One region of the Streptomyces sp. NPDC096323 genome, then DNA from elsewhere that is predicted to be linked to it. Evidence: riboswitches for the same ligand, from Rfam matches in the RefSeq annotation. Region 1 holds a riboswitch; the other holds the start of a gene.
What was found. A riboswitch is a leader RNA that binds a small molecule or an ion and turns the genes downstream of it on or off. The one in region 1 is predicted to bind cobalamin.
Positions count from the first base shown of each region.

Region 2: it holds a riboswitch for cobalamin, as region 1 does, so the genes downstream of both, ABTX18_RS23000 (ABC transporter substrate-binding protein) here and ABTX18_RS08945 (ribonucleoside-diphosphate reductase subunit alpha) in region 1, are expected to answer to the same signal.

Region 1 is NZ_JBEOSI010000003.1:242,830-246,016, reverse strand. Features, by position in the region: gene mctP (monocarboxylate uptake permease MctP) at 1-912, shown strand, start outside; gene ABTX18_RS08950 (GNAT family N-acetyltransferase) at 1,023-1,535, shown strand; adenosylcobalamin-variant (AdoCbl-variant) riboswitch at 1,603-1,701, shown strand; gene ABTX18_RS08945 (ribonucleoside-diphosphate reductase subunit alpha) at 1,854-3,187, shown strand, end outside.
Region 2 is NZ_JBEOSI010000008.1:163,736-166,922, reverse strand. Features, by position in the region: gene ABTX18_RS23010 (acyl-CoA dehydrogenase family protein) at 1-1,522, shown strand, start outside; gene ABTX18_RS23005 (hypothetical protein) at 1,519-1,698, shown strand; cobalamin riboswitch at 1,840-2,025, shown strand; gene ABTX18_RS23000 (ABC transporter substrate-binding protein) at 2,089-3,129, shown strand; gene ABTX18_RS22995 (FecCD family ABC transporter permease) at 3,126-3,187, shown strand, end outside.

The DNA.
Region 1 (3,187 bases):
GCCGGACTGGCACCCGGCGAGGCCGGACAGTGGGGATACGCGACGCTGGCCCTGGGTTCGGCGCTGGCGCTCTTCATGTATCCGCACTCGATCACGGCGACGCTTTCCAGCCGCAGCCGTGACGTGATCCGCCGCAACACGACGATCCTGCCGCTGTACTCGCTGATGCTCGGCCTGCTCGCACTGCTGGGATTCATGGCGATCGCCGCCGGAGTCAAGGTGGACAACGGCCAGTTGGCGATCCCGCAGCTGTTCGAGAACATGTTCCCCGACTGGTTCGCGGGGGTGGCCTTCGCCGCCATCGGCATCGGCGCGCTGGTGCCCGCCGCGATCATGTCGATCGCCGCGGCGAACCTGTTCACCCGCAACATCTACAAGGACTTCCTGAAGCCGGACGCCACACCCGCGCAGGAGACCAAGGTCTCCAAGCTGGTGTCGCTGCTGGTCAAGGTCGGCGCGCTCGCCTTCGTCCTCACCATGGACAAGACGGTCGCGATCAACTTCCAGCTGCTCGGCGGGATCTGGATCCTCCAGACGATGCCGGCCCTGGTCGGCGGGCTGTTCACCCGGTGGTTCCACCGCTGGGCGCTGCTCGCGGGCTGGGCGGTCGGCATGCTCTACGGGACGCTCGCCGCGTACGGGGTCGCCAGCCCCACCCAGAAGCACTTCGGCGGGTCCTCCAAGGAGATCCCGGGCATCGGCGAGATCGGCTACATCGGCCTCACGGCCTTCGTGCTGAACGTCGTCGTGGTCGTCGTCCTCACCTTCGTCCTGAACGCCGTGAAGGCGCCCGCCGGGATCGACGAGACCTCTCCGGGCGACTACACCGCTGACGCGGGTGACCCGGGCGTGGTGACGGAGCTCCCGCCGGCCACCGCCGGTGCGCCGGGGCGGCCACTGACCGACGCGTAGGTGAACCGAACGGGCCGCCGTACTCCTCCGCCAGGGGTGCGGCGGCCCGTTCGCGCGCGCGGCGGAAAAGTGCTTGCGGCCACGGCCCGCGCGTGCGGCACACTGCACGTATGGACATGACGATCCGGCCGGCCGAGCCCGCCGAGTACGCGCTCCTCGGCGAGATCACCGCCGAGGCCTATCTCGGCGACGGGCTCCTGGACTTCGGCGCCGACGATGCGTATCTGGTTCAGCTGCGCGACGTCTCCCGCCGCGCCGCCGAGGCCGAGGTGCTGGTGGCCGCCGACGCGCGGGGCCGCGTCCTGGGCGGGGTCACCTACGCCCCGCCGGGCAACGCCTGGGCCGACATAGCCGCGGCGGACGAGGCGGAGTTCCGGATGCTGGCGGTCTCCCGCGAGGCCCGGGGAGCAGGAGCCGGGGAGGCTCTCGTACGGGCCTGTATCGACCGCGCACGGGCCACCACGGGGGTCACGGGGATCGTCCTGTCGACGCAGCCGACGATGCACGGCGCCCATAGGATCTACCGGCGCCTCGGCTTCGTACGGACCCCCGAGAGGGACTGGAGCCCCCTCGACGACCTCAAGCTGCTCACCTACCGGCTGGAGCTGCCTCCCCTCGCCTGACAGCGCGCACGACACAACATGTGGGGGCTGCCGCATCCGGCAGCCCCCACATGTATGCTCATGCTCGCTGTCGCCGCAGGGAAATCCGGTGCGAATCCGGAACTGTCCCGCAACGGTGTGTTCGGTGCGCTTTTGTGCACCCCCGAGTCCGAGGTCCTGCCGACAGCGCATCCGGTTCCACCGATCCGGATGCCCAGACGTCCGGGCCTCGTGGATGGGCCGGTGGACGCCGCACGGAGCGCTGCCCTGCCGGGTCCCGCCCCGCCCGGCCGCCCTCCGCTCCCCGAAGGCCCCGAGCCGAGCGAGGGAGAGCACCGCGTGACCATCGCGCCAGCCGATCCGGTGTCCGTGGCCGAGTCAACGGGAAGCACGAGCGAGGGACCGGGGACCGCACTGCTGCGGACCCTGACCGGCCTCACCGCCGATCTGCCCGACACCGACCCCGGACGCGTCGCCGCCGCCGCGCTGCGCGGCCGCAACGCCCGGTCGGACGAGGCCGAGCTGCGCTCGCTGGCCACCGAGGCCGCCGCGGGCCTGATCTCCGAGGACCCCGCCTACTCCCGGCTCGCCGCCCGCCTCCTCACCCGCACCATCGCGGACGAGGCGGCCGGCCAGGGTGCGACATCCTTCTCCGCCTCGGTCGCCGTCGGGCACCGCGAGGGCCTGATCGCGGACCGCACCGCCGAGTTCGTGGCGCTGCACGCGGGGGCCCTGGACGCGCTGGTCGGGCAGTCGCTCGCCGACGGCGCCGACGACCGCTTCGGCTACTTCGGCCTGCGCACCCTGCACAGCCGGTACCTCCTGCGCCACCCGCACACCCGTCAGGTCATCGAGACCCCGCAGCACTTCATGCTGCGCGTCGCCTCCGGTCTCGCCGAGGACACCTCCGCGCGCGCCCTGGACGAGGTTGCCGCGCTGTACGGTCTGATGAGCCGGCTGGACTACCTGCCCTCCTCGCCCACGCTCTTCAACTCCGGCACCCGGCACCCGCAGATGTCCTCCTGCTACCTGCTGGACTCCCCGCTGGACGAGCTGGACTCGATCTACGACCGCTACCACCAGGTGGCGCGCCTGTCGAAGCACGCGGGCGGCATCGGCCTCTCGTACTCCCGTATCCGCGCCCGGGGTTCGCTGATCCGCGGCACCAACGGCCACTCCAACGGCATCGTGCCGTTCCTGAAGACGCTCGACGCCTCCGTCGCCGCGGTCAACCAGGGCGGCCGGCGCAAGGGCGCCGCGGCCGTCTACCTGGAGACGTGGCACGCGGACATCGAGGAGTTCCTGGAGCTGCGCGACAACACGGGCGAGGACCAGCGGCGCACGCACAACCTCAACCTGGCGCACTGGATCCCCGACGAGTTCATGCGCCGGGTGGACGCGGACGGCACGTGGTCGCTGTTCTCCCCGGCCGACGTGCCCGAGCTCGTCGACCTGTGGGGCGACGCGTTCGACGCCGCCTACCGGGCGGCCGAGGCCAAGGGCCTGGCCCGCAAGACCATGCCGGCCCGTGAGCTGTACGGTCGCATGATGCGGACCCTCGCCCAGACGGGCCAGGGCTGGATGACGTTCAAGGACGCCTCCAACCGCACCGCGAACCAGACCGCCGAGCCCGGCCGCGTCGTGCACTCCTCGAACCTGTGCACCGAGATCCT
Region 2 (3,187 bases), on a different contig from region 1:
CCGTGACCTGTCGGACTTCCTCCGGCTGCGGCGGATCGGCACCTTCCTCTGTACGGAGGTGGCGCACGGCAACGACGCGGCCGCCATCGAGACGACCGCCACCTACGACCCCGGCCGGGACGGGTTCGTGCTGCACACCCCGCACGCCGGCGCGCAGAAGTTCATGCCCAACACCAGCCCGGCCGGCGGCCCCAAGTCGGGTCTCGTCGCGGCACGGCTGATCGTCGGCGGCGCCGACCGCGGCGTCTTCCTGCTGCTGGTGCCGCTCACGGACGCGTCGCGGGCCCTGCCCGGCGTCCGGGTGCGGCGGCTTCCCGCACGGATGGGCAGTCCCGTCGACCACTGCCTGACCTCCTTCGACCAGGTCTTCGTGGACCGTGGCGCGCTGCTGGGCGGCGCGCAGGGGCGGGTCGGGGGCGACGGGGTGTTCCGCAGCGAGACGGAGGGCCGCAGGCGCCGCTTCCTGGCGTCGATCGGACGGGTCGTCACGGGCCGGGTCTGCATGAGCGCCAGTGCGGCCGGCTCCGCGCGCGTCACGCTGGCCGTCGCCGTCCGCTACGGAGGCCACCGCTTCGTCTCGGCGGGCCGCGCGTCGCCGCCGGTGCCGGTCATCGCCCACCGCAGCCACCACGGCCCGCTCGCCGAGGCCATGGCCACCGTCTTCGCGATGAGCCTGCTGCACCGGCGCGTACTCGACCGGTGGGAGAAGGCCGCGGCGCGGCCGCCCGCGGAGCGGGAGACGGCCGAGCGGCTGGTCGACATCGCCAAGGCATGGATCACCTGGCAGGCCCGGGACGTCATCGTCGAGTGCCGGGAGCGGTGCGGCGCCCAGGGGCTGCTGGAGAACAACGGGATGACCGAACTCGTCACCGGGATCGAGGGTGCCATCACCGCCGAGGGCGACAACCTGGCCATCCACGCCCGGGCGGCCGCCGGACTGATGGCCGACGCGGCACGGGCCCGGCAGGAGGAGCCGGCGCCCGGCCCCGCGAGCGGCGACCTCGCCGACCTGCGGTTCCTCGGCGGGCTCCTGGACCAGGTGGAGGGCATCTGGTTCGCCCGGGCGGCGGCGCGGATGGCGCGGGCGGCACACGGAGACCCGCTGGAGCGCTGGAACGCGGCTTCCGGGCCCGCCCTGCGGGGGGTCGAGGCCCATGCCTACCGGCAGGCAGCCCACGCGTACGACCACGCGCTCGCCGCCCTGCCCGACGGCGAGGCCCGCGACCGGCTGGCCGAACTGGCCCGGCTGTTCGCCCTGCGCTGGGTCGCGCGCAACAGCGGGGACCTGCTCGCCGCCGGCCACCTGACCGCCGGCCAGGTCGACGCGCTGACCGATGCCACCGAGCAGCTCGTCGCCGCCGTGAGCGGCCACCTCCCGGAACTGGCCGACTCCTTCGCGCTGCCCCCGGAGCTGCTCGCGGACTGGCCCATCGCCGGAGCCGACTACACCGACGCGTACGACGACCCGGGTGCCTCCTGGCACACCACCGCGGCCCGGGAACCCTCCGGGGGCGCGCGATGACCGGCACACCGCGGCGCGGAGCCGCCGTGTTCCGGCACCGGGCGGCGGACGCGGCCGGCCGGCTGGGCGTCCGGATCGTCCTGCTGGCCTTCTGGGGGACCGCCTCCGTGCTCTCACGGTGGTGCGAGCGGCCGCCGCGCATCCAGGGTGGCGAATCGGTTCGCCGCAAGGGGTGACCGGCGAGACGCCGACCGGTTGCTCCGGCGCCGGGGCGGTGCGCGACCCCGCCCCGGCCGCCACACGCCTCGGCCGCCACACGCCCGGCCGCCCACCGCCCGTACCACCGGCGCACTGCCGCTGAGCTGCGCAGAGGCTCGTGGTAGCGTGCCGGAGCCAGTCGAACTCCACGTAGGGGTCAGGGAATCCGGTGCGAATCCGGAACTGACGCGCAGCGGTGAGGGGGACGGGCGGGGCCACGGCCACTGGGAGAGCGACGTTTCCCGGGAAGGCGTCCCGTCCGCATGAACCCGAGTCCGAAGACCTGCTGGCACCCGCTGCCCGGCACCGGGCGGCGGAACTCCGTACAGCGGGCCCCGCGCATGGGCCCAGAGACGCCGAGGTACTCCGTGCCGCCCATAGCCGGCCCCGCCCGCTCCGCCGCCCTGCTCACCGCTGCCCTGATCCTGCTGACGGCCTGCGGCGGCGGCAAGGACAGCACCGCCGCCAAGTCCCCGGGGACCGACGGCTATCCGGTCACCCTGAAGAACTGCGGACGGACCGTCACCGTGGACGCGCCGCCGGAGCGCGCCGTTCCGGTCGACCAGGGATCGACCGAGATCCTGCTCTCGCTCGGCCTGGCCGACCGGCTCGCCGCCACGGCCACCTGGACCGACCCGGTGCTGGGAGGCCTGGAGAAGGCCAACGCCGGCGTGCCGAGGATCTCCGACAACCGCCCCTCGTCGGAGAAGGTCCTGGACCAGGAACCCGACTTCGTCAGCGCCTCCTTCGAGTCGACCCTCGCCAAGGGCGGGGTCGCTCCGCGCGAGCAGTTCGAGAAGCTCGGTGTCCCCACCTACGTCTCGCCCGCCGACTGCACCGCCAAGGACAACAGCAAGGACGGCGACGGCGTCCGCAGCGGCCCCCTGACCATGGACAGCGTCTACGCCGAAGTGCGCGACCTGGCCCGGGTGTTCGGCGTTCCCGGGCGTGGCGAGAAGCTCGTCGCCGGGCTGCGCGCCCGCGTACGCGAGGCCACGGACGGCATCGACGCCTCCGGAACGTCCCTCATGTACTGGTTCGCCAACTCCGAGTCCCCGTACCTGGCCGGCTGCTGCGGTGCGCCCGGCATCATCACCCGGGAACTCGGCGCGGAGAACGCCTTCGCCGACACCCACGAGGAATGGCCGCAGATCAGCTGGGAGACCGTCGCCGACCGCGACCCGGACGTGCTGGTCATCGGCGATCTGACCCGCAAGTCGCAGACCGCCGAGAGCGCCGCGAAGAAGATCGCCTTCCTGGAGTCCGACCCCGTCACGAAGAACATGAACGCCGTCCGGCACAAGCGCTACGTGCTGCTCAGCGGCCAGGCCATGAACCCCACCATCCGGACCGTCGAGGGCGTGGAGCGTGTCGCCGCCGCTCTGCGCAGCTTCGGGCTCGCCCGGTGACGGACACCGAACAGGCCGTCGCACCGCGCGAGGACGCGGGCGCGGGCGCCCGCCCCGG